DNA from 3 places in the Psychrobacillus sp. FSL H8-0483 genome. Region 1 is predicted to be linked to each of the others. Evidence: riboswitches for the same ligand, from Rfam matches in the RefSeq annotation. Region 1 holds a riboswitch; each other region holds the start of a gene.

Region 1 (10,220 bases):
ATACGACTAAGCATTAAATCACTTCCTTTTTTTTGTAATAACTAAAATAATAAATACTCTATGCCTCTTTTTATTTTGTGTCAACAACTTATTTGAATAAGCTATGAAAACACAGTATACTTAAAAAAAAGGGGGTTTCTCAAATGCCAACAGAACAACAGTATTTTGAAGAAGCTAAATTATTTACCCAATATATGGATGATATGACAACTAAAAAAGAAGAGTCTTTCTCCATTTATAATCAATTTGAAGTGCCAGCAGATGATGAGTTTATTACAGTATTAAAAGAAAAGGCTCCACATATACTTGTTATTACAGAAGATTGGTGCGGAGATGCGATGATGAATAATGCGATTTTACGTAAAATTGCAGAAGCAGCAGATCTTGAGATGCGTGCTGTCTATCGTGATGAAAACTTGGAGTTAATAGACCAATACTTAACAAATGGTGGGCGCTCGATTCCTATTTACTTATTGTTAAGTAAAGATGGTGAAGTGATCGCGAAGTGGGGACCACGTGCAGAAAAAGTGCAACAATATGTAATGGAAAGTAGAGCGAAATTTCCACCAAAGGAAGATCCTACATTCGAAGAAGTACAGAAAGCATTTTTTGAGCAAATGACGAAAGAATTTACAGACAATAAAGAATTTCATTTATCTGTGTACGAAGATATACGTAGTAGTTGGTTACAAGCTCTTCAAAAGTAAATACTTGCTAATTTAGTGATAGGGAGTCGGCAGCAGTCGGCTCTTTTTAGTGGTGAGTGGAAACTTTTTGATGAGGAGTATAGTCTTCTATAGGTAAGAAAGAAATTGTAAAGCAGAAAGGAATATCTGTATGAAACGTGCACGGATTATCTATAATCCAACTTCCGGAAGAGAACTTTTTAAAAGGCACTTGCCAGAAGTGTTGGAGACTTTAGAAGTTGCTGGATATGAGACATCTTGCCATGCAACAACCTCTGAAGGAGATGCTACAGAAGCCGCGAAAAAAGCAGTTGTAAACGGTTTTGACATTATTATTGCTGCTGGTGGAGATGGAACACTAAATGAAGTAGTAGCAGGCGTAAGTGAGTTTGAGGACCGACCGAAAATTGGGCTTATTCCAATGGGAACAACAAATGATTTCGCAAGAGCAGTGCATATACCTCGAGATATTCAAAAAGCAGTGGAGATCATTATCAAAGGAGATACTATTCCTGTCGACGTTGGACTAGTGAATGACCGTCGTTACTTTATTAATATTGCAGGTGGAGGAAGAATTACCGAACTTACTTATGAAGTTCCAAGTAAGCTAAAAACTGTACTTGGCCAACTTGCATATTATTTAAAAGGCATAGAAATGCTGCCTTCGATTAATGCTACAAAAGTAAGGATTGAATATGACGGAGAAGTATTTGACGATGAAGCAATGATGTTCTTAGTCGGACTGACAAATTCTGTTGGAGGCTTTGAAAAGCTCGCACCAAATTCGAGTATTAATGATGGAAATTTTTCTTTATTCATATTAAAGAAAGTTAATATTGCTGAATTTATTCGTTTAGCAACACTTGCTATTCGAGGGGAACATTTGTCGGATCCCCATGTGATTTATAAAAAAGCAAAGAATATAAAAGTGACTTCAGAAGACAAAGTATTACTTAATCTAGATGGCGAATATGGTGGAATTATTCCAGCAACGTTCCAAAATTTATATAGACATATAGAGGTTTTTGTACCAATCAATGAAATTCGAGAGCAGGACAGACCGTGAAAATGAACTCAGCATTCTTTCGAGAAAGCTGGGTTTTTGTTCAAATTTTGGGGGTATAACTATTCTGGTGAGTGCCAATCTAGTCTTCATTTAATCTGTTTAAAATATTCACTCCTCTTTCACCTTTTTGTTATATTTTTATCTTGGATATGTTACAAAACGGAAAAGAAAGGGAATAATATAGTTTAACCTGTTGAATTAGGCAAAAGGAGTGGAAGGCATGTATAAGAAACAAGAAAAATACTTAATGTGGCTTGCTTTTGTTGTGGCAGGGATTATGATGCTATCCATTGTGGGAAGAATACTTGGAGGTTAAGGAGGTATAACATTTGGGAAATGAAGAAGCCGTATTTTTTAGTCGTGTGTTAACGGAATTGACCTTATCTTTTCATATTATTTATGCAACAATCGGTGTAGGTGTCCCTTTAATGATTATGATTGCCCAGTGGGTTGGTATTAAGAAAAATGATGAACACTACATATTACTTGCAAGACGATGGGCACGAGGATTTGTCATTACAGTTGCCGTCGGAGTAGTAACTGGAACTGCTATAGGGATGCAGCTATCTCTACTTTGGCCGAATTTTATGGAACTAGCAGGTAATATTATTGCTCTTCCATTATTTTTGGAAACATTTGCGTTCTTTTTTGAAGCAATTTTCCTTGGCATTTATTTGTATACTTGGGATCGTTTTGAGAATCAAAAGAAGCATTTACTTTTACTAATACCGGTTGCCGTTGGGGCATCTTTTTCTGCGGTGTTCATTACTATTGTCAATGCCTTTATGAATGCACCCCAAGGCTTTGACGTTGTCGACGGCGCATTAGTAAACATTAGTCCGTTACTAGCGATGTTTAACCCAGCAATGCCAACGAAAGTTGCACATGTTGTAGTTACAGCGTATATGACTTCAGCATTTGTTTTAGCAGCCATTGCAGCTTTCCGGTTATTAAAAGGGTCGAATCATGTTTATCATAAAAAAGCGTTGTACTTAACAATGAAGGTAGGACTTGTCTTTTCAATTGCCACTGTTATTATTGGCGATTTCTCCGGAAAATATTTAGCAGAGTACCAACCTGAAAAACTAGCAGCTGCTGAATGGCATTTTGAAACAGGAGGAAATGCACCTTTAATGTTGTATGGAGTTTTGGATGACGGAGAAGTGAAATACGCGATTAAGATTCCATTTGCGTTAAGTATTCTTGCGCATTCCAATCCGACAGCTGAAGTAATAGGGTTAGATCAGTTCCCAGAAGATGAAGTTCCTCCTTTATATATTCACTATTTGTTTGACTTGATGGTGACGATAGGGATGAGTTTGGTCGGTCTTGCCGGATTATACTGGCTAGGGAAGCTTTTGAAATGGTCATTTGTGGATTCAAAGCTTTTCCGCTGGCTGATTGTTTTAGGTGGCCCAGCTTCTATTATTGCCCTTGAAGCAGGCTGGTGGTTAGCGGAAGTTGGAAGACAGCCATGGATTTTAAGAGGAATTATGCGCGTAGAAGATGCTGCAACGACTAGTGCGCACGTCGATACGATGTTGCTTCTATTTGCAGGTCTTTATGTTGTGCTCGGAATTGGAACTATAGTTGTGCTTAGTCGTATGTTTAGAAAAAATCCAGTAGAACGTGAAATAGAAGATCGGCATGTTGAAAGAGGCGGTGATATATCATGACGTTAGAGATCATCGGGATTACAGTGTTATGGACGTTCTTGTTTGGCTATTTAATAGTTGCATCCATTGATTTTGGAGCAGGATTTTTTAATGCCTATAGCTTACTGACAGGAAGACAGCACATTTTGACGAATGTGATTCAGCGTTATCTATCACCTGTTTGGGAAGTGACGAATGTGTTTCTTGTATTCTTCTTTGTAGGAATCATTGGATTCTTCCCGAAAACAGCATTTTACTATGGTACGACACTGCTTGTACCAGCGAGTATTGCTTTAATCTTACTTGCAATCCGTGGTTCGTACTACGCTTTTGAAACGTATGGCTCAAGAGGGCATAAAGGATATTCGTTTATGTATGGATTAGCAGGATTGTTTATTCCGGCAGCATTGTCCATCGTATTGACCATTTCTGAGGGTGGTTTTATTACGATGGTAAATAATGCCCCTGTTTTAGATTATCGGGCGCTATTTACTAGTCCATTAACTTGGGCAATTGTTGTGCTTAGTCTTTCTGCAGTTCTTTATATCTCGGCTGTGTTTTTAACCTGGTATGCGAATAAAGCAGGAGATAAAGAAGCGACAATACTAATGCGAAAATATGCCCTTCTATGGGCATTTCCAACGATAATAACAGCGATGGGTATTATGATAGAACTTCGCTCACATAACCCAGAGCATTACAGCAATATGCTCGATATTTGGTGGGCATTTGGTTTATCGTTTTTATTATTTGTAGGAACGGTTTGGCTTTTGTATAAAAAAAGGAGTTATGGAGCAGCATTTGGCCTTTTAGTAGGACAGTTTCTCATTGCGTTCTTTGCATATGGTTTTGCACATCGACCGTATTTGTTGTATCCGTATTTAACGATTTACGATAGCTTTACGAATGAAGCAATGGCGATTTCCTTAATCATTGCATTCCTTGCAGGCCTTGCTTTATTAATACCTTCTCTGTATTTATTGTTACGTCTTTTCTTATTTAATAAAGACTATGTCCGTGGGAAAAAAGACAATCACGCATAAGGAGGAGCTCTCATGTCAGACTTTTTCATATTTTACGCACCATTCATCGTATTGATCGGATCAATTGTTGTAGCTTTTTGGGCTGCTTCCAAAGACGGAGTGATTAAAGACGAATAATACTGGAACCTCGGATATCCGAGGTTCTTTTTTGAAAGATAAGAAAGTATATAAATTTTAATACTGTGAACGGGTTGATTTCCGCTACAGGCGGACGCTTTCCAGGGGGGAAGCATCAAGCCGCTTCCCTCGCGGTGCTCAGTCCAGGGTCTTGATTTGCTTGCTAATCCCCTAGGAGTCGCCGCCTTCCACTCCAATCAGCAGTTCCATAAGAAAGGCAATATATTTCATACACCAGAAAGGATATAAAATTTTATGCCATAAATCCCGTATTGATCTGTAAACAGGCATTAGACAGAAAAGTAAGTAGCGATCATTTTATAGAATAGTGCACAGCTCCCAAAATTGCATCTTCGGGAGCTTCCATCATTCATAGGATAGTAGATAGTATCTATTCTCTCATTATCCAAAACAGCACAAACCTTTTGACTATCGTTGCAGGAGGTCGACGGACAGACAACAGTCACGAGTCTCCAGATAAAATTCCCAAGGTAATGATGTAGCAAAAGTCAGTCCAGAGCACTCTGGAAACGATTGCGAACAGTTTTTGTGCACTTAAATGGTGCCCAACGCTTTTCTTATTATCTTAAACAGCAGTGCTCAAAACTTGTATGGTAAAATATATAGAATGTTAACAATGAAGGGGTGGAAAATGAATGAGATATGACGTTTTAATATTTGATTTGGATGACACGTTGTTCGATTTTGGAATGACCGAGAAAAATGCACTTCTTCATTTATTTATGGAATATGAATTACCGAATGGTGTGGAGGATTACCTTCCAAGTTATAAAGAAATCAGTAAAGTATTATGGGATGATTTAGAGCATGGTCGTACAACTTTAGCAAAGCTTAAAGTAGAGCGATTCAAGCGTTTATTTTTACAGCATGCAATGGACATAGATGCCGAAGTATTTGGACAAAAGTACTTAGATAAATTAGGAAAAGAAGTACATATGATTGACGGTGTAGAAGAAATGTTTGCGAATCTTTCAGGTTGTAAATTTGCGTTATTAACTAATGGTTTTAAAGAGGTACAACATGCAAGAATAGGTGGATCTTCGCTAAAGAATTTATTTGAGGTTATAATAACTTCCGAGGAAACCGGTTTTCAAAAGCCGCAAACAGAGATTTTTGAATATATATTCGACAAACTAAACCTTTCCGATAAATCACGTGTATTAATGATTGGAGATTCCCTTACATCAGATATTCAAGGTGGCAATAACTTTGGTATAGATACTTGTTGGTTTAATCCGCATTTGAAGAAGAATTTAACAGCAATTGAGCCAACGCATGAAATTCAATCTTGGGAAGAATTAGTGGAAATAGTTAATAAGCAAGTTTTGGAAGTAAAATGAGCTAGTTAGAAAGGTGAGTATTGATTTCCGCTCCAGACGGACTCTTTCCGCGGGCGTGGCTTCAGTCTCCACAGGCCAACACGATGTTGGTCACAAAGGCGTTGAGGCCCACAGGATGTGTGTCATGCAATCGTTGCCGCAAAAGTTATTTTGCGACGAGCTTTGCGCAGGAGCACAGAACTTTTGCGCAGGAGCAGGACGCGGCGAACTTAGATTGCCTTCCTTTCGAGGTGGCGTTCTTAGCCTTTGTTCCTTTTTTCGTTCCTGTGGGGCCTTCAGCTCATGCACCTACCGCTTTGCTTTCGGTGCAGAAAACATCTGATATTCCCGCTGGAGTCGCCGTCTTCCACTACAATCAATTGCCTACAAAAAACAGGTGAAGAAAAGACTCGTTTTTCTTCACCTGCTTCAATTTATGGGCTTATTGGACAGCCCCTCTTTTTGCTGAAATTTGGGTTAGTTGAAAAAATGATTTTTCTACAGTCGCTACATGGTATATATAGATTATCATGGACATACTTCATTTTAAACAGGCGCTTATTTTTGCTATAATGAAACAATCAAATAGGAACGGAGCAATAAAGTGAATAGACCAGTAACGAAAAATGATCGAATTACAGTTCATATAGAAGATTTAACACACGATGGAGCAGGAGTTGCCAAGGTCGACGGATATCCGCTATTCATTCAAGGTGGTTTACCGAACGAAACAGCAGAAGTCCATGTATTAAAAACATTAAAAAACTACGGCTTCGCAAAATTAATGAACATAGTGGAGCCATCTCCATTTCGTGTAGAAGCTCCATGCCCAGTATTTGCAGAGTGTGGTGGTTGTCAACTTCAGCATATGACATACGAAGGCCAACTCAAATGGAAAGAGAGCATGGTACGAAATGTCATGCAGCGTATAGGGAAAATTGATGCGCCAGTGTTACCTGTAAAAGGGATGGAGAAACCATGGGAATATCGCAACAAATCACAGATTCCGTTCAGCCTAGAAGATGGACAAGTTCTTGCTGGCTTCTATCAAACGAAATCACATCGCATTGCAGATACAAATACATGTTTAATTCAAACAGATGAAGCAGATCGTTTACTACGTGCGGTGAAAGAAAAAGCATTAGAGCTCGATTTGATTCCTTATAATGAAGAAACGAGAAAAGGTCAGCTTCGTCATCTTGTCGTACGGAAAGGTCGCGCAACAGGGGAAGTAATGGTTGTGCTGGTTACCAAACATCCGAAGTTATCGAAAAAAGATGCCATCATTGACCTTATACGAGAAGTAGAGCCAAATGTTGTTTCTATTATCCAAAACGTAAATACGCGCAATACAAATGTTATTTTCGGAGATGACACGAATGTCCTATGGGGCAAGGCAGTAATTGAAGATCTAATTGGAGATATTCGATTTGAAATATCTGCTCGTTCGTTCTATCAAGTGAACCCTGAACAAACAGAAGTACTATATAAACAAGCACTCGATTATGCACAGCTTTCTGGAGAAGAAACGGTAATCGACGCTTACTGCGGTATTGGAACGATTTCTTTATTCCTTGCGCAAAAAGCAAAACAAGTGCTTGGTGTGGAAATCGTTCCACAAGCGATTGAAGATGCGAAACGCAATGCCGAATTGAATGGCTTCAACAACACATTCTTCGAGGCAGGTCCTGCAGAAGAAGTCATTCCAAAATGGTATAAAGAAGGCAAGACAGCGGATGTACTAGTAGTAGATCCACCAAGAAAAGGTTGTGACGAAGCACTACTTCAAACAATCTTGGAACAAAAACCGAAGCGCGTTGTATACGTTTCCTGTAACCCAGCAACACTTGCGAGAGATCTACGCATCTTAGAAGATGGTGGCTACAAAACGCAAGAAGTTCAGCCGGTTGATATGTTCCCACAGACGACTCATGTTGAGTGTGTCTCGCAACTCATTTTAAAAGAAGACAACTAACGAATCGTTAGTTGTCTTTATCTTTATATAAAGTTTTATGCCACTTCTAAGGGATTGACGAAGGTATAGTGTATATGGATTTTACCTTCTTGTGTACAAGTAATCCGCTCAACTAATGGATGAAGAATTTGCGGTGTCAGCTTATCTAATGAAAGAATATCTTTTAACTTTTTGCCGATAGAAAGTGCAAAATAGCCATCTATCCGAAAAAATTTCAAATAGATGGCTATTTTTCGTGCGTACCGAAAAGGTGTGATTTTTTTTATTTTGGGTTTACACTGAAATTTAAATATCTTTCAATATTTATCTTGTTTGCCCTGGTGCTTTAAGCTAAACTTAGTGTAATTAAATGAATTTGCAGGGGGACACGTTTGTGTTGAGAAGGTTAAACCTGACCCTTAGAACCTGACCGTTAATACGGACGTAGGGAGCAAAGTACACTATCATCAATATGTACTTATTCGGCTCCGCGTATTTTTTACGTGGGGCCTTTCTTTTGCAAATACTTTAATTGCGGGGGGACACATTGTGTTGAGAAGGTTAAAACCTGACCCTTAGAACCTGACAGTTAACACTGGCGTAGGGAGCAATCATGGGTGTAGTCTACACTTTTTGGGCGTCTCTACTAGAGGCGCCTTTTTTGCGCTTACGTCCACCAATTAAGGAGGACAAAGAATGGAGTTTTGTGAAAAAGTTAGACAGGAAACGCAATTTTATTGGGAGGCTAGTTTTAACCATCCGTTTGTGCAAGGTATTGCAGATGGCAGTTTACCACTCGAAAAGTTCAAGTTTTATATGCTACAGGATGCGTATTATTTAAAGCATTACACAAAAGTCTTAACTTTAGCAGCAGCAAAGGCAACAAATGACGAGGACATTCAATACTTTTTAAACACGGCGAGATTTATACATGAAGCAGAGCTTGAACTTCACCGTACAACTTTTCAAGATTTAGGTGTAACAACTGTAGAAATCGAAAATTTTGAGGTGGCACCAGCTGCTTATAATTATGTGAGTCATATGTACAATGCTGTACATAATGGCGATGTAGCAGAAGCATTTGCTGCCATGTTACCTTGCCCGTGGCTCTATCAAGAAATTGGCCAAAAGCTTAAGTATGCTCGTCCCAATGTACCGCTGTATGAACAATGGATTGCATTATATGCATCTGACGAAATGCTTCAATCGATCGAAAAGCAAAAGTCGATGTTAAATCGTTTTGCGAAGGAACAGCCAATGAAACAAAAGGTTTTAAAGGCACATTTTGAAAAAAGTTGTTATTACGAGTGGATGTTTTGGGAAATGCCATGGACGATGCAAACTTGGACACAAGGGGTGTATATGAATGAGCCTACAAAAAATTAATCTACAAAAACCTTTAGTGCATTGTATAACCAACTATGTCGTGGCCAATTTTACAGCAAATGGCTTACTTACAATAGGAGCTTCTCCTGTGATGGCCGATGCAGTTGAAGAAGCAGCGGAAATGGCATCAAAATCGAATGCGCTTTTACTAAATATCGGCACATTAAATGAACAGACAATAAAATCAATGATTCTAGCAGGGATCAGTGCGAATGCGAAGAACATTCCTATAGTTTTTGATCCCGTTGGTGCAGGAGCAACAAATTTTCGTTTACAAACAACAATGGATTTATTACAACATCTTAAAATTAATTTAATTCGTTGTAATGTTGGAGAACTCGCTGCTATAGCAGGTATTTCTTGGCTAGCGAAAGGCGTCGATAGTGGCGTTGGTGAACTTGATGTAGCTGAAACGGCTATGCGTGTTGCAAACAAATATAACTGTCTTGTGATTGTGACAGGTGAGCAAGATGTGATTACAGATGGGAACAGATTAGAATGGATCGTTGGTGGTCATGAAAAGGTAACGAAAATAACAGGAAGTGGCTGTCTATTAAGTGCCTTTTGTGCAGCAGAACTCGCAAGCTGTGAAAATGCATTCGAAGATCTTGCGAGTCTACTTCGCGATTATAAGCAAGCTAGTTTAAATGCATATTCAACGATTGGGACATTCCATACAAATTTTCTAAACCAACTTGAATATTTAGCTGAGGGACATCAATGATTACATTAACGATAGCAGGTTCAGATAGTGGAGGCGGAGCAGGCATTCAGGCGGATATTAAAACGTTTCAAGAGCTTGGTGTATTTGGCACAAGTGTCATCACTGCTTTAACAGCCCAAAATACGTTAGGTGTACATGGCATTTTTCCAACAACTGTACAATTTGTAGAAGCACAATTGAAGGTGGTCCTTGAAGATTTTGATGTGAAAGCTATTAAAACAGGCATGTTGTTTAATGCAGAGATTATTG
Region 2 (10,220 bases), 1.1 Mb from region 1:
CGAATCGGCTTGATGCTTGCCCCCTGGAAAGCGTCAGCCTGCAGAGGAGATCAACCTGTTAATGGCATAAAAATTTGTATACCATCTTATTCTAAAAAAAATGCTGTCATCCAATTAAATGACAGCACTACTATGTTCAATTTTCGAAATATAATTGATAGAAAACGTATTGAACAACTCAGGCTGGTCAATATTACAGACATGACCACTTCTTTTTATTTTGATAAATTCAAAGCCCTTATTGTTCCGAGTAACTTCCTCAATTGGCGGGATAAATAAATAATCTTCATCACCCATCAGGAACAATGTCGGAATTGCAGTTGTAGATGCTTGTAGGCTTGCCAAATAAGGATTGATGAGCTTTGTTAAGGACATCCATTTTACGAATTCCTTCTGGCACATCTTTTTCGCCTCATTGACGAACGCTAACCGTGATTCTTCATGTTCTTTACGTGGCATAAGTATGTAGGCAAATAATTGATAGAGCAACATGTAAGGAACAAACAACTTTGTTGCACGTCCAGTCCATAGTAATATTTTCGCACGAATGTCGAATCGAATGATTGCACCGCCAAGAATCAGTGATTTCACACGTTCTGGGTAATGATCCGCAATTGTTTGCGCAACAATCGTACCAAGTGACATTCCTATAATATGGGTCTTTTCAACCTCTATTTGGTCCAACACTTCGATTACTTCTTTAGAGACATCTTTAAACGTATCTCCTTTTTTCCATTGGCCACGTTCGGATTTCCCGTGACCACGGAGGTCGATCAAAAGAACGTTATACTCTTTCTTAAATTCTCGAATCTGCTTGAACCAAATAGAAGAACTCCCTCCCGCACCGTGTATAAATGTTACCCATGGGGCAGTTGGGCTAATTTCATAAGTTCGATAGTGAAGCAATCTATGTCATCCTTCCTTAGTTAACTATTACTATTAAACCATTATCACTTAAACAAATACAACCACATCTTGTTACAAATTTCGACATATCACTACTTAAACACTTAATTCTGTCACATTCAATGTTCATAAGAAAACCAGCATACAGTGCCCTTTAAATGCATCTTGTCTTTCACTAATCCCAGCGGCTAATGAGGGAAGAAATCCTGTCCTACCCTTTTAAAAGCATCCGAAGATACAATTTCGGATGCTCTCCGCTATTTTATCCATCGACATTAATTTTTTTCTCTATTTCCACTGACAACTATAATACGCCTATTAATCATTTAAATTCTCTATTTATTAATAGCTAATAAAAAAGTAGCAAGATAATTATATTAGTTTGGAGAAGCGTCCGCGGAAAGCGAGCGGTAAGTTTCGGAAAACCTGAGTTGGACAATGTCGAGTTGAAAATCATATACTTTTTTATTCTTTAAGGAATGCGCAAGAGCACTTTAAGTGCAACATGAAGGTGGCGACTCCTAGGGGATCAGCAAGCAAATCAATGCTCTGTACTGAGCACGAAAACCTGAAGTTTAGAAGTTACTCAGTAAAAGATTTTCTTCTTTCTTATCTCTCAAAAAAAGGATGCTCTCGCAAGTATTACACTCCTGAGAACATCCTTTTCCATATTAAGAGAGCTTAAATCGATTAACAACTTCTTGTAACTCTTGTGCAATCTTGTTCATATGATTGATAGAATCTGCCACTCTCTCTAATTCTGCTTGCTGATCTGCAGCTGAAGCACTTACCTCTTCCGCTGAAGCAGCTGTTTCTTCTGATATAGCTGAAATACTTTGAATTGAAGTCATTGCTTGATTTTTGTGTTCCAACATACTAGTGAGTTCAGAGACCAGCTCATTAATTGTAGCTTCAATTGCACTTGATAGCTCATGATTATCTTTAAAAGCAGATTCTGTGCTATGGACAGAGTCACTTTGTGCTTGCATTAATGCAACATTAGAAGCGATCACTGAAACTGTCTGTTTAGAATCCTCTAATATACTTTCCACGGTTTGCTTAATTACTTCCGTCTCAGCTCTTGACTGCTCTGCTAACTTTCTTACTTCCTCCGCTACTACTGCAAAACCTTTTCCATGCTCACCAGCACGAGCTGCTTCTATACTTGCATTAAGTGCAAGCAAATTTGTTTGCTCTGTAATACCTTGAATAGATGCAATTACTTGATTGATATTAGCTATGTTTGATGTTAATGATTCAATTTGTTGTTGAACCTTTTCATTCATTTCATTAGTTGCAGTATTATGTTCTCGTAAGGTTTCTACTTCTTTCATGCCTTTTTCAGTGGAAACTTTCGTTTTAGTCGATAATGTATCCATTTGAGAAGACAATGCTGTTAGTGCATCTATTTGGTCAGATAAATCAATCATTCGGTGATTCGTTTCCTCCGTGTCTTCTGATTGCTTAGAAGCACCTTGAGCAATTTCATTCGTTGCTAGCGAAACTTCTTGGCTAGACGCAACAATTTCGTCAAATGCTTCATTTACATAGCTAGACGATTTATTAAGAAGTGTGGAAGAATTAAAAACCGTATGTATTGCACTATTAGTTTTTTCTAACATATCGTTATAAGCTAAGGCAACTGCACCAATTTCATCTGATTTAATAAATTTATCGTCTACTTTTTTAGTCAAATCTCCGCCTGCTGCTGTTTCAATAGATTCTCGCAAAAATTTCAATGGCTTTAATTGATTGAATATAAACCATGCAGTCACAATTGCCATCAAAACTATCATTATAATTGCTGCTACAATTGTTAATAAAAGAATTTGATTGTATGTTTCTAAAATTTTTGATTTTGGTACAACTAATTGAACAGACCATGTATCATCTATTCCCTCTAGCATCATTGGTGCGAAGGCATTAAAAGATTTTTCTCCTAATTGCTCCGATTCTAAATACGTACTTACTGGCTTGCCACTTTCTAGTGTATTTTTAAAGGATGACCAATTAAGCGTATCCTGCATGTTTGTTCCATTTAACTTTTCGTTAGCACTATTTACTGTCAGCATTCCTTGTTCTGTAATGATTCCAGCATATCCACCTTCTGGCTTAATAGAGTTTGCCAAATCTGTTAGAAAATCAATAGACAAGTCAGCAGTTAGCACTCCAAAAAATGTTCCTGATGAGCTAAATAGTGGAACTGATATTGTTGTCATGGAAACAGTTTTTCCATTTACTTCATAATCATATGGTTCCGTAAGTACTGCTCTACCTTCTTTTTTGGGAATCCAGTACCAATCTCCATTTTCAGTGTCTTCATATCCTTCTAAAGAAGTTGTCGAAATCTCATTCCCATCTTTTGATAAGTAAGGAACAAAATGTTTACTGCTATCGATAAGATTCGAAGGAATGGTTGACTCTACTTTCGCTGAACCATTTTCTAGGATTGCTGCTACTCCTAGTAAATCCTCATTTTCAGCCAAATTTTTTTCAAGTATACTTAATACTTCTGCAGCTGATAATTCTCCATTCGACTGCATTGTTTCAAATATTCGTTTCGTTGTTTGTAATGTATCATTCGTTTTCTTAAAACGATCGCTCATCTTTTGAGCAGAAAATTGTGCATTTTGAAGTGTAGAAGTCTCCGAATCTTCTATACTTTTATTATACAAAATCACACTTGTTGTTACGGTGTAAGCAAGAAATAAAATGAAAAATAGCCCAATAATTAACCCTGATAACTTCCATGCAATACTTTTTGACCTTTTCACTACAAAAACACCCCTTTTTTCCTATCACCTTAATAATAATGCATAATAATTAGTCCTACAACAATAAAATATTTTTAATAAAGAGAATGAGGAAAGTAGCATAAGCTGCCCTTTAAGTGCAATATGCCATAAGCCAATTCCAGCGGACTTTGGACCAAACACTGGCCTTACTTACCGTGGAATTTTTAGAGGAGCTTGATGTGACTGCTTCACTTCAAGCTCCTCCTTTTTCGGTAATCTTATGTGCGAATGTTTGTCCGTCGCCCTCTTGGAATTTTAATTGTTATAATGTAATCGTAAAAGAAATGAATGAACTATTTGACTATAGAATGGTCGCTTTATCTATGTACTTTTTCAGTGGCCACTATAAAGAGGAAACCTATGCTGCTGTTCTTAACCAGGTACAGACTTTGGTATTGATCCTAAAAATAATTCTTGCAAGAATGTTGTAATAATGTGTAAACATTTATATGTTTGTATAAAAAGGAGTGGGAGAATGTTTCCTGTGTTAGAAACTGAAAGGTTAACCTTAAGAGAACTAATAGAAGACGATGCACAAGGGATATTGAATTGTTTTTCAAATGAAGATGTATTACGTTTCTATGGGCAAAATCCATTAACAAATATAGAACAAGTTAAAAATATTGTTAGGAATTTTTCAAATAACTATAAGGAAAAACAAGGGATTAAATGGGGAATTGAGATAAAAGGAACAGAAGGAATTATTGGTACGATTGGGTTCCATAATTGGTCTTCTGAACATAAGAGAGCGGAAATAGCTTATGCAATTTTCCCTGAACAATGGGGAAATGGGTATGCCACTGAAGCAGTTAAAAAAGTTATATCGTACGGATTTAATGAGCTAAATTTAACTCGAATAGGAGCTGTTGTTTTTACTGAAAATAAAGCATCCAATGTGTTGTTAGAAAAATTAGGATTTGAAAAAGAAGGGGTTCTTAGAAACTATATGTATCAAAATAATGTTCCGTATGATACGAACGTATACTCCTTACTTCCAACTAATTAGTGCAGTAATCTAATGATTTTCATTTAGAAAGATAGAGTGAGGCTCATTTAAATGCCTTGCTCTATCTTTTTTGATCATTACTTTTTCCCAGCCAGGAGTCCTCCGTTCCTTCCCTTCCACTTTTATCCTCGGCCCAGTATAACCTTTCTGGAGTTGCCATTTCATTCAAGTAGCTAAATTATCAAATTTCAATTCAATCTATATTTATTTGCCCGTGCCTTCCCTTCAAAAATAATCATTTCTTCTTTTCACCCCTCTCCACCAAATTTCCATATTTTTCACTAGTCAAAATAAAGGATTCTGTTATAATGAGTTTGGAATATAATTTAATAGTTAGAATTGTAGGGGGACCGGTGTTGCCGGTTGAGATTACATCCATAAGATGTTGACTCTTAGAACCTGATCTGGTTGATACCAGCGGAGGGAACATATTCTTGAACAATTAACTTTGTTTGCTTATATGCGCCCTAGGTTCTCCTCTAGGGTGCTTTTTATTATGTAAACAGGAGGATTAGAAATGAAAAAGTGGTTAATCGTATTATGTTCATTATTAATACTTGCAGGTTGTAGCAATCCGAAATCAGCATCGGAAACGGAAACGAAAAAGAAAGACACACACTCTCTTAAAAAGGTATCTGTCGTACTTGATTGGACACCAAACACGAATCATACCGGTTTATATGTGGCAAAAGAAAAAGGCTATTTTGAAGACGAAGGATTAGATGTGGACATCATTATGCCAGGTGATGCTGGAGCAGATCAGCTTGTGGCTTCAGGCAAATCTGAGTTTGGCATAAGCTATCAAGAATCAATCACACAGGCACGTATACAAGATGTTCCTCTTGTTTCCATAGCAGCCATCATTCAACATAATACATCTGGTTTTGCCTCACCAGCTGCGAAGAACATTGTTACACCAAAAGACTTTGTAGGTAAAACATATGGAGGCTGGGGATCACCAGTTGAAAAATCGGTTATTTCTTCCTTGATGCAAAAAGAAAATGCTGATGTAAATAAAGTCTCGTTTGTTAATATGGGAGATACTGATTTCTTTACAGCTGTGAAACGAGACATCGATTTCGCATGGATTTATTATGGTTGGACTGGTGTAGAGGCAGAGATGCGTGGAGAAAAACTCAATATGGTCTACTTAACAGACTACTCTGATAAACTTGATTATTACACGCCAGTTCTCGCAACTAATGAAAATATGATTAAAGAAAACCCAGATACAGTAAAAGCTTTTGTAAAAGCTGTATCCAAGGGGTATGAATTTGCTATTAAAAATCCATCCGATGCTGCCGACATTTTAATTAAAGAAGTGCCTGAATTGGATCCAAAGCTTGTTAAAAAAAGTCAAGAATGGCTAGCCTCTAAATATCAAGATGATGCACCAAGATGGGGCGAGCAAAAACAAATAGTATGGGAAAATTATGCTTCGTGGATGTTTGACAATGGGCTGCTTGAGAAAAAGCTTGATGCCCAAAAAGCATTTACAAATGAATTTTTACCACAATAAGGGGTTATAATATGACAAATTCACTGATCAGTATTCAAATCATACCAAAAACAAAAAATGGAGAAAGTGTTATTCCGTATGTTGATGAAGCAATCCGAGTGATACAAGAGTCCGGGGTAAAATTTGAGGTACATCCTCTCGAAACAACAATGGAAGGCGATTTACAGCAATTACTTCAGGTTATCACGAAAATGAACGATCGCATGATTGAGATGGGAAGCAGTAACGTTATCTCCCAAATAAAAGTATTGTACCAGCCATCAGGCATCTTAATGGATCAACTTACGGAGAAATATAGATAATGATGAAAATCGTATCGAAAGGGTGGAGACCATTACTGGTTCTCCTCCTTTTATTCATTGTATGGGAAACGATTGTGATTAAATTTAGAATTCCTAGTTGGCTCTTACCCTCTCCGACAAAAATATTTTATGAAGGTTTCGATGGTTGGTCCAATTTTTACCCACATTTATTATCAACCATCAAACTATCCTTACTCGGATTTGCACTAGGTTTACTAATCGGTTTACTTACGGCTATTTTATTGCACTTGTTCCCTTTCATTCGGGAATCGATTTATCCGTTACTAATCATCTCACAAAACATTCCAATTATTGTATTGGCCCCTCTTTTAGTGATTTGGTTTGGCTTTGGATTATTACCAAAAATAATCGTCATCACGCTCGTTTGCTTTTTTCCAATCACGGTTGCCGCATTAGATGGTTTTAAGCAAACTTCCAATGAATTAAAGCATTACATGATTATGGCAGGTGCGTCGAAAAAGCAATTATTTTGGAAGCTAGAGCTTCCCTATGCACTTCCTTCACTATTTTCAGGTTTGAAAATATCCGCAACCTACAGTGTTATGGGGGCAGTTATTTCTGAATGGCTTGGAGCGAAGGATGGTATCGGTGTTTATATGACCCTCGCCTCCTCATCCTTTCGAACAGATAGAGTATTTGTGGCCATATTTGCTATTGTGACATTAAGTTTATTATTTTTTTCTTTAATTGTTCTTATTGAGCGCTGGCTTGTTCGGTGGCAGTTGAAAGGGGCGAAATGGAAGTGAGTCATCTTACGGTTTCCAATATTTCTATGCAATTTGACAAAAATGAAGTTATCAAGAATCTCGCATTCACAGTTGAAGAGAATGAGTTTGTTTCGATTATTGGGCCGTCAGGTAGTGGGAAAAGTACTATTTTCAGTCTTATCGGAGGAATCCTCTCACCAGATAAAGGCACCATTCACTTAGATCATCAAGTCATTAACGGGAAACGGGGGTTTATTAGCTATATGCCACAAACCCCTTCTCTCCTTCCTTGGAGAACGATTCTTGAAAATGTATTACTAGGGCAAGAACTTCAAGGAAAAACAGAAAAAGAAGCAGCATTAGAAATGATCGATATCGCAGGATTAACGGGTTATGAAAATGCGTATCCTCATGAATTATCAGGTGGTATGAAGCAAAGGGCTTCCTTTATTCGAGCATTATTAAGTCCACAATCCATCATTTGCTTGGACGAACCTTTTTCTGCCTTAGATGAATTAACACGGCTTGATATGCAAAAATGGCTTTTATCTATTTGGGAAGAACATCGAAGAACTATCCTTTTTGTGACACATAATATTGAAGAAGCATTATTTCTATCTGACCGAATTATTGTTTTATCCAATAAACCTTCTCAAGTGGCAGCCGAATTTCACGTTCCTTTTTCACGTCCAAGAGAGGAAAGTCTATATCTAGAAGACGAGTTCTTAGAATGGAAAAGGAAAATTTACTATTCCCTCAAAAAAACAGGAGAGTGATTAAGTTGCTAAAAATGATTGATGCACATATTCACTTAGATCATTATAACGATCAAGAAATAAAGGATATCATTGAAAGGGACTCATCTTTAGAAGCACTAATATCCGTTTCTTTTGATTTAGACTCAAGTAAAAAAAATAAAGAGCTTGCCAAAATATTCTCAAAGGTGAAGCCTGCTTTTGGCTATCATCCTGAGCAAACGCCCCCTACGGAGAAGCAAATGGATGAACTTTTCAGTTGGATAAAGAGCAATCAAAATGACATGGTTGCAGTTGGTGAAGTAGGGCTTCCTTATTATTTAAGAAAAGAACAAAAACTATCGACACTTCAACGCAGCCAGTACATTGAACTATTAGAAGCATTTATTAAACTAAGTAAGGAATTAGAAAAACCTATCGTCCTTCATGCTGTTTATGAAGATGCACCCATCGTTTGTGACCTTTTGGAGAGATATTCCGTTCCAAAAGCCCATTTTCATTGGTTCAAAGGTGATTCCAAAACGATTCTTCGAATGGCAGAAAACGGGTACTACATTTCTGTCACACCCGATGTTTTGTATGAGGAGGAGATTCAACAGCTCGTTCAATCCTATCCACTTCAGCAAATCATGGTCGAAACAGATGGTCCATGGCCGTTTGAAGGACCTTTTACCGGAAAGATGACTCATCCCTCCATGATAAAAGAATCTATTAAAACGATATCCGATATAAAAAAGCTTTCAATTGATGAAGTTTATTATCAAATTTTTTATAATACTAAATCATTCTTTTCTATTTAATGAAGAAGGAATACAGCTTGCTCTTATTAATGGAGCAATATCAAAAATTAAGAGAGAGTACCAAAACACTGGAGAAGGATTACCACCTTCTCCTATTGTTTCTCTATACGAAATTAAGAGAGAAACAAAACCTGTCAGTTCATAAAAAAGAAACTGTTAAGTTGATTGTTGAGAATAACAAGCCTATAGCTCATGTGATAACGAAAATACATTTCATAGATGGATCAAAAAATATAGCCAGGAACCTCTCTTTTAGGAAACTATCGCCATCTAACTATATTGAATCACCCTAATTAATACGACAAATATAAAGTATTTTCCATTTGCAAGGAATGTACGAAAACAAAGTCTTTTGCATTTTCTCCATCACATCGATACGATATTTCCAATACAACTTTTGCACCAACCAGCTTTTCTGAATTACTTAAGTAAATATTCCCCCTATGTTGCTTTGCATAGTTTTTGGCAATATATAGACCGATTCCATAATGTTTTTTTGAATTTCTACTCTTATCTCCTCTATAAAACTGCTCTGTAGCTGAATTCATTTCTTCTTTTGTAAATCCTCTTCCTGAGACTGTTCATTTGACAAAGCCCAAAACCGCACTTACTTAAGATACGGTTCACCGTTATGAATCTAAATGAGGGTTTTATTTTCCTAGTGTAGATGTTAAATTGTGCTTTACTCTCCTTGTAATTATCTCCATCTACAGAAAACACAAAATATCATTCAGTATTATTCTTTAATTTTTATTCTAAAAATTAAAAAGGAGAAATAACATATAGCAAGACAATAGTAAAGGGGGGACACGTTTGAAAAATTTTTTTCGCACGATACCATTATCTTTACAGCATTTGTTAGCAATGTTTGGTGCAACAGTTTTGGTTCCAGCACTAACCGGTCTTGATCCAGGAAGTGCACTTATTGCCAGCGGTTTAGGAACCCTGATTTTCCATCTTATTACACGTGGAAAGGTTCCTACGTATCTAGGTTCATCCTTCGCTTTTATTGCTCCGCTTGCATTGTATGTGGGGGAGTTAAATTCACCAGGTCAAGCAGTTGCAGGTCTTATCAGCGTTTCCATTGTTTATGCCATTGTATCTATTATCATTTCAGTTGTCGGTTTTGAAAAAGTCCGAAAAGTAATTCCTGCAGTTGTCGTCGGACCGGTTGTAAGTATAATCGGTCTTTCGCTGGCAACTACTGCGGTGACCAACATGGCTTCTACCCAATGGGATGTCGCTATCGTCAGCCTTCTTGCGGCGATCATTGCTACGCTTGCAGGAACTAAGATGATCCGCCTCTTCCCGCTCATAATTGGTCTTGCAGTAGGGTATGCTTATGCTGCGATGCGTGGATTTGTTGATTTTGATACCATCGCCAGCGCACCTGCCTTTACTCTTCCACA
Region 3 (10,220 bases), 860 kb from region 1:
AGCTTGTAGCCAATCCCGCGAATCGTCAGGAGAAGCTGTGGACTTCCTGGGTTCACTTCAATTCTCTCTCGTAACTTTCGGATATGTACCATAATGGTATTATCATCGATAAAATGTTCCTCGCCCCATACTTGCCCATAAATTTGTTCTTTTGATAATACTTGTCCAGGATGTTCACAAAAGAAATGGAGTAAGTGAAATAGTTTTCCAGCTAATACAGTAGTTTTTCCTGCAACGGTAAGTTCTGCTGCTTGAATATCTAATTGAAAGCGTCCGAAATCATATACAGGTTTTGACTTTGTAATGGAGGGTAAGTATCTTTTCATTTGTACTTTCACGCGTGCTGCAAGCTCCATTGGATTAAAAGGTTTTGTAATATAATCATCTGCTCCGTACATAAAGCCTCTAATTTTATCTGCATCATTTGCTTTTGCTGTTAAGAAGAAGATCGGTGCATCTGATTGTTTTCTAATATGTTCTGCTAAATCGAGACCTGTTCCATCAGGTAACATAATATCTAATATATATAAATCATACGTATTTTGTGTAATATGTGTAGTGGCATCTTTAATACTTGTACAAACATTGATATTGTTAAATCCTTCTTTTCTTAATACGATATCCACCATGTCTCCTATTGCTTGTTCGTCATCTACAACTAGAATTTTCACATCTACCATTTATCCCACTCCACCATTTAAGATTTCTTTAAGGTACGTTTCATTTTGATATAAGCTTTCTATCTTATACTAACAAATGAGCGATAGAAAATTCTAGGAGGACTACGAATGAATTTCCAGAGAGTAAGACTGATAGATAGCTTAAGAGGGCTTAGCTTGTTCGGTATTTTACTGGCAAACTTACTTATTTTCCAGTATGGGATATGGGGGAAGGAAGAAATCTCTTTCTTCTCTTTGTCTAATATAGATGTTAGTGCGTATAAATCTATCAAAATAGCTGTCGAAGGTAGTTTCATGCCAATCTTTACGTTTCTATTTGGATATTCCATTATTAAGCTAGTAGAGTCTTTAAAAAGTAAAGGCGTAAGAGTGAAGTTGCATTTAGTAAGAAGGTTTCTAATGCTGATGGTTATTGGAATATTGCATGGTACTTACTTGTGGGAAGGTGATATTTTATTCTTCTACGGATTGATGGGATTCTTTCTCTTACTTTTTATTAATAGAAAAAAGAAAACGCTTATCATTTGGGGAAGCACTTTATTTATACTAACGAGCGCAATGGGGTATGGAGTATATGAAGAAACGAAAGAAGAAGCTGAAAAAGCATCTTCTTATATCGTACAGACAAATGATGTATATAAAAATGCCACGTATTTGGAGATTAAAGATCATAGGGAAAATGAAAGTCCGTTACTGGTAGAAAATGAAATTCTCTTGCTATTTGTGATGATTTTTGCTCCTTTTATGACAGCACCGTTATTTTTATTCGGAATGGCCGCGGCTAAAGGGAAAATATTTACTAAGCCCCACGCAGAGCAAAAATGGTATAAAGTTGGAGCGATACTTTTGCCAGTAGGGCTTGCGTTAAAAAGTGTGAGTGTAATATATGAAGAAAATGCATGGTCAGCAATATTATTAACTGTAGGTGCACAGCTGCTTTCGCTTGGATACATCGCAGCATTTTCGATTCTGTTTGTATCATTTTCAAATTCGATTGTATTTCGTGGATTCGAAAGTGTCGGCAAGCTTTCTCTTACAAACTATATAATGCAAACTGTTATTTGTACGACTATTTTTTACGGGTACGGGTTAGGGCTTTTTGGAGAGCTTGGAATGCTGAACAGTATTATTCTAGGGCTAGTAATTTTTGCTCTGCAATGTGTGTGTAGCACGCTATATTTAAAAATGTTCCGTCGTGGTCCACTCGAGCATATTTTACGAATAGGAACTAACTTTTCTTGGAATGGATCTGTGAAGAAAAAGAGAACTTTCTTTAAAAAATCGAAAAAAGTAAACTTAGAAAGCGGAACTATCTAATAAATCCTTAAAATAAAATGGGTGATGAAAAACAAATTGTTTTTTGTCACTCATTTTTATATAAGAATAAGAAAGTATACAAATATTTTGATGCCAGGAACAGGTTGATTTCCGCTGCAGGCGGACGCTTTCCAGGAGGCAAGCATCTAGCTGCTTCCCTTGCTCCACTTAAAGTGCGCGTGCGCTTTTCTCAATAGTTTGCAACAAGAACAACAAAATCCTGCATTATTAATACAGGATTTTGAACTATTTTCAGGAGATTGCGGGGCTATGTCGCAATCCTATTTTATATTGCTTAAATCCATTCCAATATTTCTATTCGATTACCAAAAGGATCGTGTACATATATTCTGTTTGCTCCAGGTAAATCTGTATCTACAATGAAGCTGACTTCATTTTTCGTTAGATGTATCTTTAAAGCTTCGAGATTTTGTATTTCAAAAGCTGGATGTGCTTTTTTGGCTGGAGCAAATGGATCTTCTATTCCTATATGAACTTGATAGGAAGCAAATGAAAACCAAACTCCTCCTCTTTTCCTCAAGTTTTCCGGCTTTTCGATTTCTTGTAATCCTAGTATTTCTCCAAAAAACCTTCTCGCGATTTTTTCTGAACCTTTAGGAGCAGCTAGTTGAACATGATCGATTGATTTAAATGCAAATGACATGATAAATCCCCCTTGTTTTGTTCTATTTTAATCTTATCCTAATGAATAGTATTTGGAAATTTTATTGTAATGATGATTATGCATAAGAATTACTTATGTAGAAAAAAGTACATGCCTGGATCCGATTGATTTTTGAAAGCGTATATTTGTAATTTGAGTTGAGTGGACAGAAAATTTTCTATCCGGTCAGAAATCCATTTATACGGTCATATTTATTTCTATCCGGTCAGAAAAAATTCTGAACGGTCACAAAATCGTTTATCCGGTCACAAAACATCAACATAAAAAGGTTTCCACCAACATCTGGCGGAAACCTGATTTACATTTTCTCTATTATTTTATTAACCGTATTTTGATTTCGTGCAGTAGAAACCATGCCAAGCTTCTTTTCAAAAAAAGTATTCGTAAATTTGGTCTGATGATAATTTTTCGACAGACTAATAATGAGATTTCTTTTATTTAGGACGACGAAGTCATCATCAACTAAGCTGTCTAGTAAATCTTGCTGTTCATCCGTAATTTCTTGCGCTAGAAACATGACATATACCTGATCCTTTAAGAAAATTGGGTGCTGTTGAATCTCTTCTAATTCTTCGTTCGAACGGACAACAACCGGTATGTCAAAGCCATAAGTGTCACGTAGCGAATTCTCCATTTGCTGAACATCATAGGTTTCATCATCAAAAATAACATTTCCAGTTTGTATGTAAGTCCGTACATTCTCATAGCCCATATCTTTAAAGAGGGCCTTCAATGACTTCATATCCACTTTATTTTTAGCACCAAGATTAATTCCACGAAGTAAAGCAACAAATGACAACCTCACCACTCCCATGTGTTCTAACTATAACTAGTATAAACCAAACCACAAGTGATTCGTACAGCTTAATATTAATACGAATAAAAACATAACTGACATAGCTAAGTCCACTTTACCTATAGAAATGACATGGTAATAGCTACTTCTTCGCTCTCCTATAAATCCCCGAGCCTCCATCGCAAATGCTGCACGTTCTGCTTTTCGAACAGCACCAGCAAGCATAGGAATCAATACTCGCCGAATGCCAAGCAAACGCTGCAAAGCATTTTTCTCTCTAGCTACTCCTCGTAAGCGTTGTGCTTGCCCGATTTGCACAAATTCATCCTTCAAAACAGGTAAAAATTGATAGCCGACCATCACACCATATGCGATTTTTGGTGATAGCTTCAATTGTTGCATTAAACTCAAGATGAACGTAACAGGGTTCGTTGTTAACGCGAACAATAAAGACAGGCTAGAAAATGCTAACACGCGAAAACTTAACGAAAGTGCATGATCCAACTGCGATACAGTAATTTCCAATCTCCCCAAAGTCCAAATAACAGTACCAGATTGAGCTTCTGCAAAAACAAGTGTGGTCCAAAAATAACCAAAAGCCGTAATGAAAAATGGAAGCATAAACAAAAACCATTTCTTCCAATTAATATGACTAAACAACAGTTGCAGCAAAAGCACACCAATCCAGAACACAAGCGGTGTCCAAGGATCAAAAAAGAACGCCATCGTAAACATACAAACGGTAATCAATAAAAACTTCACCGAAGGATTCATCCTATGCAAAGCATTTTTCACTACTCAACAATCCTTTCGGAGGAAGTAAATGATGATTTAATAATAATTGCTCGTCGCCCCAAACAGCATCTGCTTCAAACTTCCCGGTCAACCGACCATTATCCATCAATAAAATCGAATCAGCCAAACAATAAGCAAATTCCATATCATGCGTAACGATTAAAAAAGTTGTTCCAGCTCGGGCTCGCTCATCAATTAGTTGGAATAACTCGAAAAGCGCTGCTGCATCCTGACCAGAAGTGGGTTCATCCATTAAAATCACTTCACGCCCATCACAGAGCATTGCTGCAACGGCCACACGACGCTTTTGTCCGTGACTAACCGCAAAAGGATGTGCCGTCGCAATAGGTATGAGCTTCAGCCGAGCTAACATTTCGTCCACATCACTTCCGCCACCATATGCCACCTCATCACGTACATTTTGGGTGAGAAATAAAAACTCTGGTGATTGTGGTACATAGCCTAAAAACTTAGGTTTAACAGTACCACTTGAGGGGATTAGCTGGCATAATGCCTTTAATAATGTAGACTTTCCGCTTCCATTTGAACCGGCAAGCACGGTTATTTCACCACGATTTAACGTAAAATTAGTTTCTTGCAAGAAGATCTTTGCTTGTACTTTATGAACGACAAGCGAAGTATTTTCTTGTTTCGTGCTATTCCGTTTTTCTATAGTAGAAGCAATCTCCGTTTGATTTAACGATATGCTTCTTTCAAAAAAATCTCCCCAGATATCCAATCGATGCTCAATAGCAACAACGGTCATTGCTCGTTTTTTCTGCAACCTATCCAACCAATTCACATATTTCTTTGCAGTATATGGATCTAAATGCGCAAGTGGCTCATCTAGTAACAAAACCTCTGGATTCATAATCAGTGCACAGGCAGTAGCAATTCGTTGTTTTTGACCGCCAGATAGCTGCTGAATAACTGCATGACGAAACTCGCTTAAGTCCGTTAAAACCAACACTTCGCATATTCTTTTGTCCATTTCTTCTCTTGGGACGTGTAAATTTTCTAGTGTAAAAGCTAGCTCTTCTTCTACCGTCTGCATGCAAAACTGTGCATCGGGATCCTGAAACACAGTCGCTACCCTGTGATTTATTTCTCCAGGAACGAACGACAAACTATCCTGTCCAAACAATTTTACGGAACCAGACAAAACACCATCGCAGTTATCAGGATACAAGCGATTACACAAATAAAGTAACGTCGTTTTTCCGCAACCACTAGGTCCAGTGATGACCACACGTTCACCACGCTGAATAGAAAAGGAGAAATCCTCCAATATCCATTTCTCCTCATCTGGATAACGAAAACTTACCTGTTCAAAATGGATGACATCATGCACGAACATCACCTTTTTTAGGACGTGAAATTGCATAGCCTCTTAGCGACCCAGTCGCAAGCAATCCGTCGGCAATCCCTTTTCCGCCAACACCTGCAAGTAAAGCTCCACTCAAAATTCGAATACCTAACATGAGCGCGACATAACCAGTACTATACACCGTAAATCCACCTAACAAGTACCCGTAGACAAAGCTAAATAACGATGATCCAACACCAGCTAGCATCAATACCCACAGATCAAAGCGTTTATAACGAGTTGCAGCAAATACGGCCTCGGCACCTAAACCTTGGATAACTCCTGAAAGTATTAACCTCGGACCAACTGCATTTCCAAGCAACACTTCAATAGCCGCTGCAATCGTTTCTGAAATCACCGCCGCACCAGGCTTGCGAATAATATACATACAAATAATCGATACGATAAACCAGATGCCGAAAATCCATTCATACGCAATTGGCCCAATAAAACCTGCCCAAATATTCCCGACATGTAAGAATAGTAGATACACGATTCCAAACACGGCTGCAAATAAAGACATGAGTACAATCTCTTTTAACTTCCAAGATTTCAACATATTAAAGACCTCCGTGCGAAGGACTATTTATACTCATCGAAACCGTCATCACTAAATGCTTATGTTCTTCTGAGCGGGCATGCGTAAATGTCTCTTCATAAAATGCAAACACGTCATGAATATCGCCGTGAATACCACTTGCATAGTGCATGGAATCATTGAAAACACCACGCTCCTTCGCACGATCTACTTCTCGGTAAATAATGTCCATATAATTTTGATTATTCATCGGATAAAGTGCAAATTGGGAAGACACGTATTGCTTTGTCATATCTTTATTCGCTACTTCATCTCCTTTGTCTAAATATACATCTCCGGCTGTATCACCAGGACAACCCGCAGAAAATGTACCAGATAACGCAATGTGCACGCCAGTCTTGGCAGCGTGCAACGTGATTGCCTTTGCCACATTAAACACATGTACTTGCTTCCCTCGAATTACTGTGGATACGTCATCTGTATGCATCCATACATTCGTCGTATCCGTATCTTGAAGTGCTCCTTTAATGACGGAAATAAAATCATTGGTCATCGGATGTAACGAAAAACGAAATCCGACGATTGGGCTTAAACCACATTGCATCATAAAACCTCCTAAATTTTTTCATAAAAAAAGACCACATCCGTGAAGATGCAGCCACTTATCCAATATAAAAAAATTCGGAAAGTCACTGCACTTCCTCACGCAGGTATTATCCTGATCGAGTAATAAGGGATCGGAGCTAAAAAGCTCTCATCACAGCCAAAGTGGGCACCCCTAGTGCAGAAAACGGTATGTAGTTTTTTTAATGTGCCCCCAGTATACCCTACGAAATTAGCATTGTAAATGCAGTTGCAAAATTTCATACTTTCGTCCATGCTTAAGCTATCAGAATATTTGGAGGTTACAAATTTGAAAAAAATATTAATTACGCGCAAATTACCAGATGAAGTTGTGAACCCATTAAGGGAAAAATTTGAAGTAAAGATGTGGCATAGTGATGATGTGCAAATGACTTATGAGGAGTTAAAGTTAGAAGCAAAAGATGCTCATGCAATTTGGACTATGCTTTCTGATAAATTGGATCGAGCACTTATTGAAAGTTTGCCAAATTTAAAATTGATTAGTAATTTAGGGGTTGGATACAATAATATCGATGTTGACGCAGCAAAAGAGCATGGAATTATCGTAACAAATACTCCAGGAGTTTTAACAGAAACTACTGCAGATTTAACATTTTCTTTACTTCTAGCTACTGCTCGTCGTGTAATGGAGGCAGAACGTGATCTTCGTGCAGGTAAGTGGAAGTCACGGTCACCAATGCAGTATACAGGGATGGATGTTTTTGGTGCAACCCTTGGTATCATTGGAATGGGGAGAATCGGAGAAGCCGTTGCAAGGCGTGCAAAAGGTTTTGATATGAATGTTCTTTACCATAATCGAACAAGAAAAATGGAATCCGAAGAAAAGTACGGTTTTACGTATGCAGAATTAGATACATTGCTGAAGGAATCAGATTTCATCGTTCTGTTAACGCCATTAACACCTGAAACGAAGGGATTAATTGCAGAACGTGAACTAGAATTGATGAAAGAAACCGCTGCAATCATTAATGTTGCGCGTGGTGGAGTCATTGACGAACAAGCCCTATACGAAGCATTAACGACAAATAAAATCTGGGCTGCTGGTCTAGATGTATTCGAAGTGGAACCAGTTCCTTTAGACCACCCATTACTCACATTACCGAATGTTACTGTGCTACCGCATATCGGAAGTGCAACCATCCGTACGAGAATTGCTATGATGCAAATGAATGCTGACGATATTGAAGCAGTTTTGGAGAATAAAGAGCCAGAGAATAGAGTAGTATAAAAAATACCAGATCAGAGCTATTTCCATTTCTCTGATCTGGTATTTCGTTGTTCTTATATTATTTAGTCACTAAGGATACATCACTTGCTGTAGCCCAATCGTTCATTGGAACCACAATATATGTTGCACCGGGCTTTAATGTATTGTCTTTAACATCAAAGATACCAACTGCACCTTTACGAGAAGAGAAGCGATATTGTGCTTGAATCTTGCTTCCATCTTCAGCTTGTAATTCTACGCTTCGACCTGCAAGTAATTCCATACCAGGATCTTTATCTAATGTTAATTGGAATGATTTATCATCAATTGCTTCTGCTGATTTGACTGTCAACGGAGCAATCTCTTTCGTTTCGAAGGTTGGATTTTTAATTGTTGCCCAATCAGATGACACAGTATATGTTGTACCAGGTGTTAAAGTTTGTCCTTCTGATAAACGGAATTTTGGTGCTTGTCTACCATCTGCTGCTTGGGTAAAGGGTACATAATTCGCTGTAATTTCTTCTCCATTATCTGCTGTAATTAATACTGTACGATCTCGTAAAGAAGATATCACTTGATATTGGTTTCCATTGTCATCTTTATTTTCGTCATCTACTTGAAAAGAAAGATCACCTCTACCGGCCTTATATGCTTCAATAATATTCGCATAATCTGTTACGCCATCTTCCTTAAAAGATTCAATTTCAAACGTATCGTTTGTAACTTGTTTGGTTTGGCTTAAATTAATTTTTTCTTCACTTGCTTCAAAGGATTGTTTTTCTCCATTTTTATAGATAACAGTATAAGTTGTTCCTGGTTTTTGTATGGTAACAGGAATAATATATGTGCTTTCCGAACCGATTTTTAATCTAGGAACATTGACTAAGCTTAACTCATGATCAAATTCAAAGTTTTTCTTTATTATATCCAGATTATCTGGATTAACGTCTTCTTCCAATAATGGCGTAGAGAATGTTATTTGTAATGTCATCGCATTTAACGCTTGTAAATCCGAGATTTGTGCTTCGTTTTGTGTTTCCTTTTGAGGTTGTTCTTGTTTTTGTTCACTTTGATTGTTTTGTGTTTCCGTATTACAACCTGTTATTGCTAATGTCAATCCAAGTAGTATAGGTGATAATAATTTTGCTTTTTTCATGATGACATCTCCTCAGTTTAGTTGTGTGTTGCTATTTGTAGACTTGTTATTCCTAAAAACTATATTAGTCCTAAATCCTAAAATCTAACTAATCAATTTCTTAAAAAAGGATAAACTTTTTAATAACATTTCTTAATATAAATAAAAAAATGGGGCTGTCCAATAAGTCCATAAATTGAAGCAGGTGTAAAAAAAGAGTCTTTTCTACACCTGTTTTTTGTATACTTTTTATTAAAACTACTATTTTTTGTAGGCAATTAATTGTAGTGAAAGACGGTGACTCCAGCGGGAATAGCATGAGCTGAAGGCCCCGCAGGAGCGAAAGCGACGAGGAGACTGAAGCCATGCCCGCGGAAAGCGTCCGTCTGGAACGGAAATCAATACATTGGAAAAGGGACCATCTCTCAGTCAATGTATGACTTTAGAGACAGCCCCTGGTAAAGCTTATTATTTAAACATTAAAGCGATATCCGGCTCCCCAAACGGTTTCTAGTAATTTCGGATGAGCAGGTTCTCTTTCAATTTTGCTACGTAATTTTCCAATATGGACGGTTACAGTAGAAACATCTGCAGCTGACTCAAAACCCCAGATGTTTTCATAAAGTTGCTCTTTGCTCAACACTTGGTTTGGGTGCATTACAAGAAAAACGAACAAATCGAATTCTTTTGTTGTAAATGGTACTTCTTCCCCGTTTATATGGACTCTACGTGATGATTTATCAATGGATATTCCGTGAATATAGATTGTGTTTGATTTGTTTTGATTTCCGGCTAAGCGTTCATATCGTGCCAAATGTGCTTTAACTCTAGCAACCAGCTCACTTGGACTAAAAGGCTTTGTAATATAATCGTCAGCACCTAAACCAAGACCTCGAATTTTATCGATATCTTCCTTTTTGGCAGAAACAAATAATATAGGGATGTTCTTGACAGCACGTATTTGTTTGCATATCTCAAATCCACTTATTCCTGGAAGCATGATATCTAGAATAATTAAGTCATAGTTACCTTGAAGGGCATGTTGGAGTCCAGCAT

The links. A riboswitch is a leader RNA that binds a small molecule or an ion and turns the genes downstream of it on or off. The one in region 1 is predicted to bind thiamine pyrophosphate.
Region 2: it holds a riboswitch for thiamine pyrophosphate, as region 1 does, so the genes downstream of both, MHB48_RS11205 (ABC transporter substrate-binding protein) here and tenA (thiaminase II) in region 1, are expected to answer to the same signal.
Region 3: it holds a riboswitch for thiamine pyrophosphate, as region 1 does, so the genes downstream of both, MHB48_RS01160 (YkoF family thiamine/hydroxymethylpyrimidine-binding protein) here and tenA (thiaminase II) in region 1, are expected to answer to the same signal.

The regions. Positions count from the first base shown of each region.
Region 1 is NZ_CP152052.1:3,496,838-3,507,057, reverse strand. Features, by position in the region: gene MHB48_RS17120 (TrkH family potassium uptake protein) at 1-14, opposite strand, end outside; gene MHB48_RS17115 (thioredoxin family protein) at 144-707, shown strand; gene MHB48_RS17110 (diacylglycerol kinase) at 838-1,752, shown strand; gene MHB48_RS17105 (cytochrome ubiquinol oxidase subunit I) at 2,082-3,428, shown strand; gene MHB48_RS17100 (cytochrome d ubiquinol oxidase subunit II) at 3,425-4,450, shown strand; gene MHB48_RS17095 (YjjG family noncanonical pyrimidine nucleotidase) at 5,224-5,928, shown strand; gene rlmD (23S rRNA (uracil(1939)-C(5))-methyltransferase RlmD) at 6,512-7,882, shown strand; TPP riboswitch at 8,232-8,329, shown strand; TPP riboswitch at 8,388-8,485, shown strand; gene tenA (thiaminase II) at 8,558-9,247, shown strand; gene thiM (hydroxyethylthiazole kinase) at 9,228-9,971, shown strand; gene thiD (bifunctional hydroxymethylpyrimidine kinase/phosphomethylpyrimidine kinase) at 9,968-10,220, shown strand, end outside.
Region 2 is NZ_CP152052.1:2,361,749-2,371,968, forward strand. Features, by position in the region: gene MHB48_RS11190 (alpha/beta hydrolase) at 115-906, opposite strand; gene MHB48_RS11195 (methyl-accepting chemotaxis protein) at 1,578-3,680, opposite strand; gene MHB48_RS11200 (GNAT family protein) at 4,177-4,707, shown strand; TPP riboswitch at 5,041-5,150, shown strand; gene MHB48_RS11205 (ABC transporter substrate-binding protein) at 5,225-6,226, shown strand; gene MHB48_RS11210 (thiamine-binding protein) at 6,238-6,528, shown strand; gene MHB48_RS11215 (ABC transporter permease) at 6,528-7,295, shown strand; gene MHB48_RS11220 (ABC transporter ATP-binding protein) at 7,292-8,032, shown strand; gene MHB48_RS11225 (TatD family hydrolase) at 8,038-8,811, shown strand; partial or broken gene MHB48_RS11230 (ATP-binding protein) at 9,189-9,386, opposite strand; gene MHB48_RS11235 (solute carrier family 23 protein) at 9,625-10,220, shown strand, end outside.
Region 3 is NZ_CP152052.1:218,826-229,045, forward strand. Features, by position in the region: gene MHB48_RS01125 (response regulator transcription factor) at 1-680, opposite strand, end outside; gene MHB48_RS01130 (DUF418 domain-containing protein) at 789-1,997, shown strand; gene MHB48_RS01135 (VOC family protein) at 2,293-2,661, opposite strand; gene MHB48_RS01140 (DUF1697 domain-containing protein) at 2,981-3,481, opposite strand; gene MHB48_RS01145 (energy-coupling factor transporter transmembrane component T) at 3,512-4,240, opposite strand; gene MHB48_RS01150 (ABC transporter ATP-binding protein) at 4,254-5,657, opposite strand; gene MHB48_RS01155 (ECF transporter S component) at 5,617-6,198, opposite strand; gene MHB48_RS01160 (YkoF family thiamine/hydroxymethylpyrimidine-binding protein) at 6,200-6,781, opposite strand; TPP riboswitch at 6,860-6,967, opposite strand; gene MHB48_RS01165 (D-glycerate dehydrogenase) at 7,091-8,050, shown strand; gene MHB48_RS01170 (hypothetical protein) at 8,109-9,185, opposite strand; gene MHB48_RS01175 (response regulator transcription factor) at 9,637-10,220, opposite strand, start outside.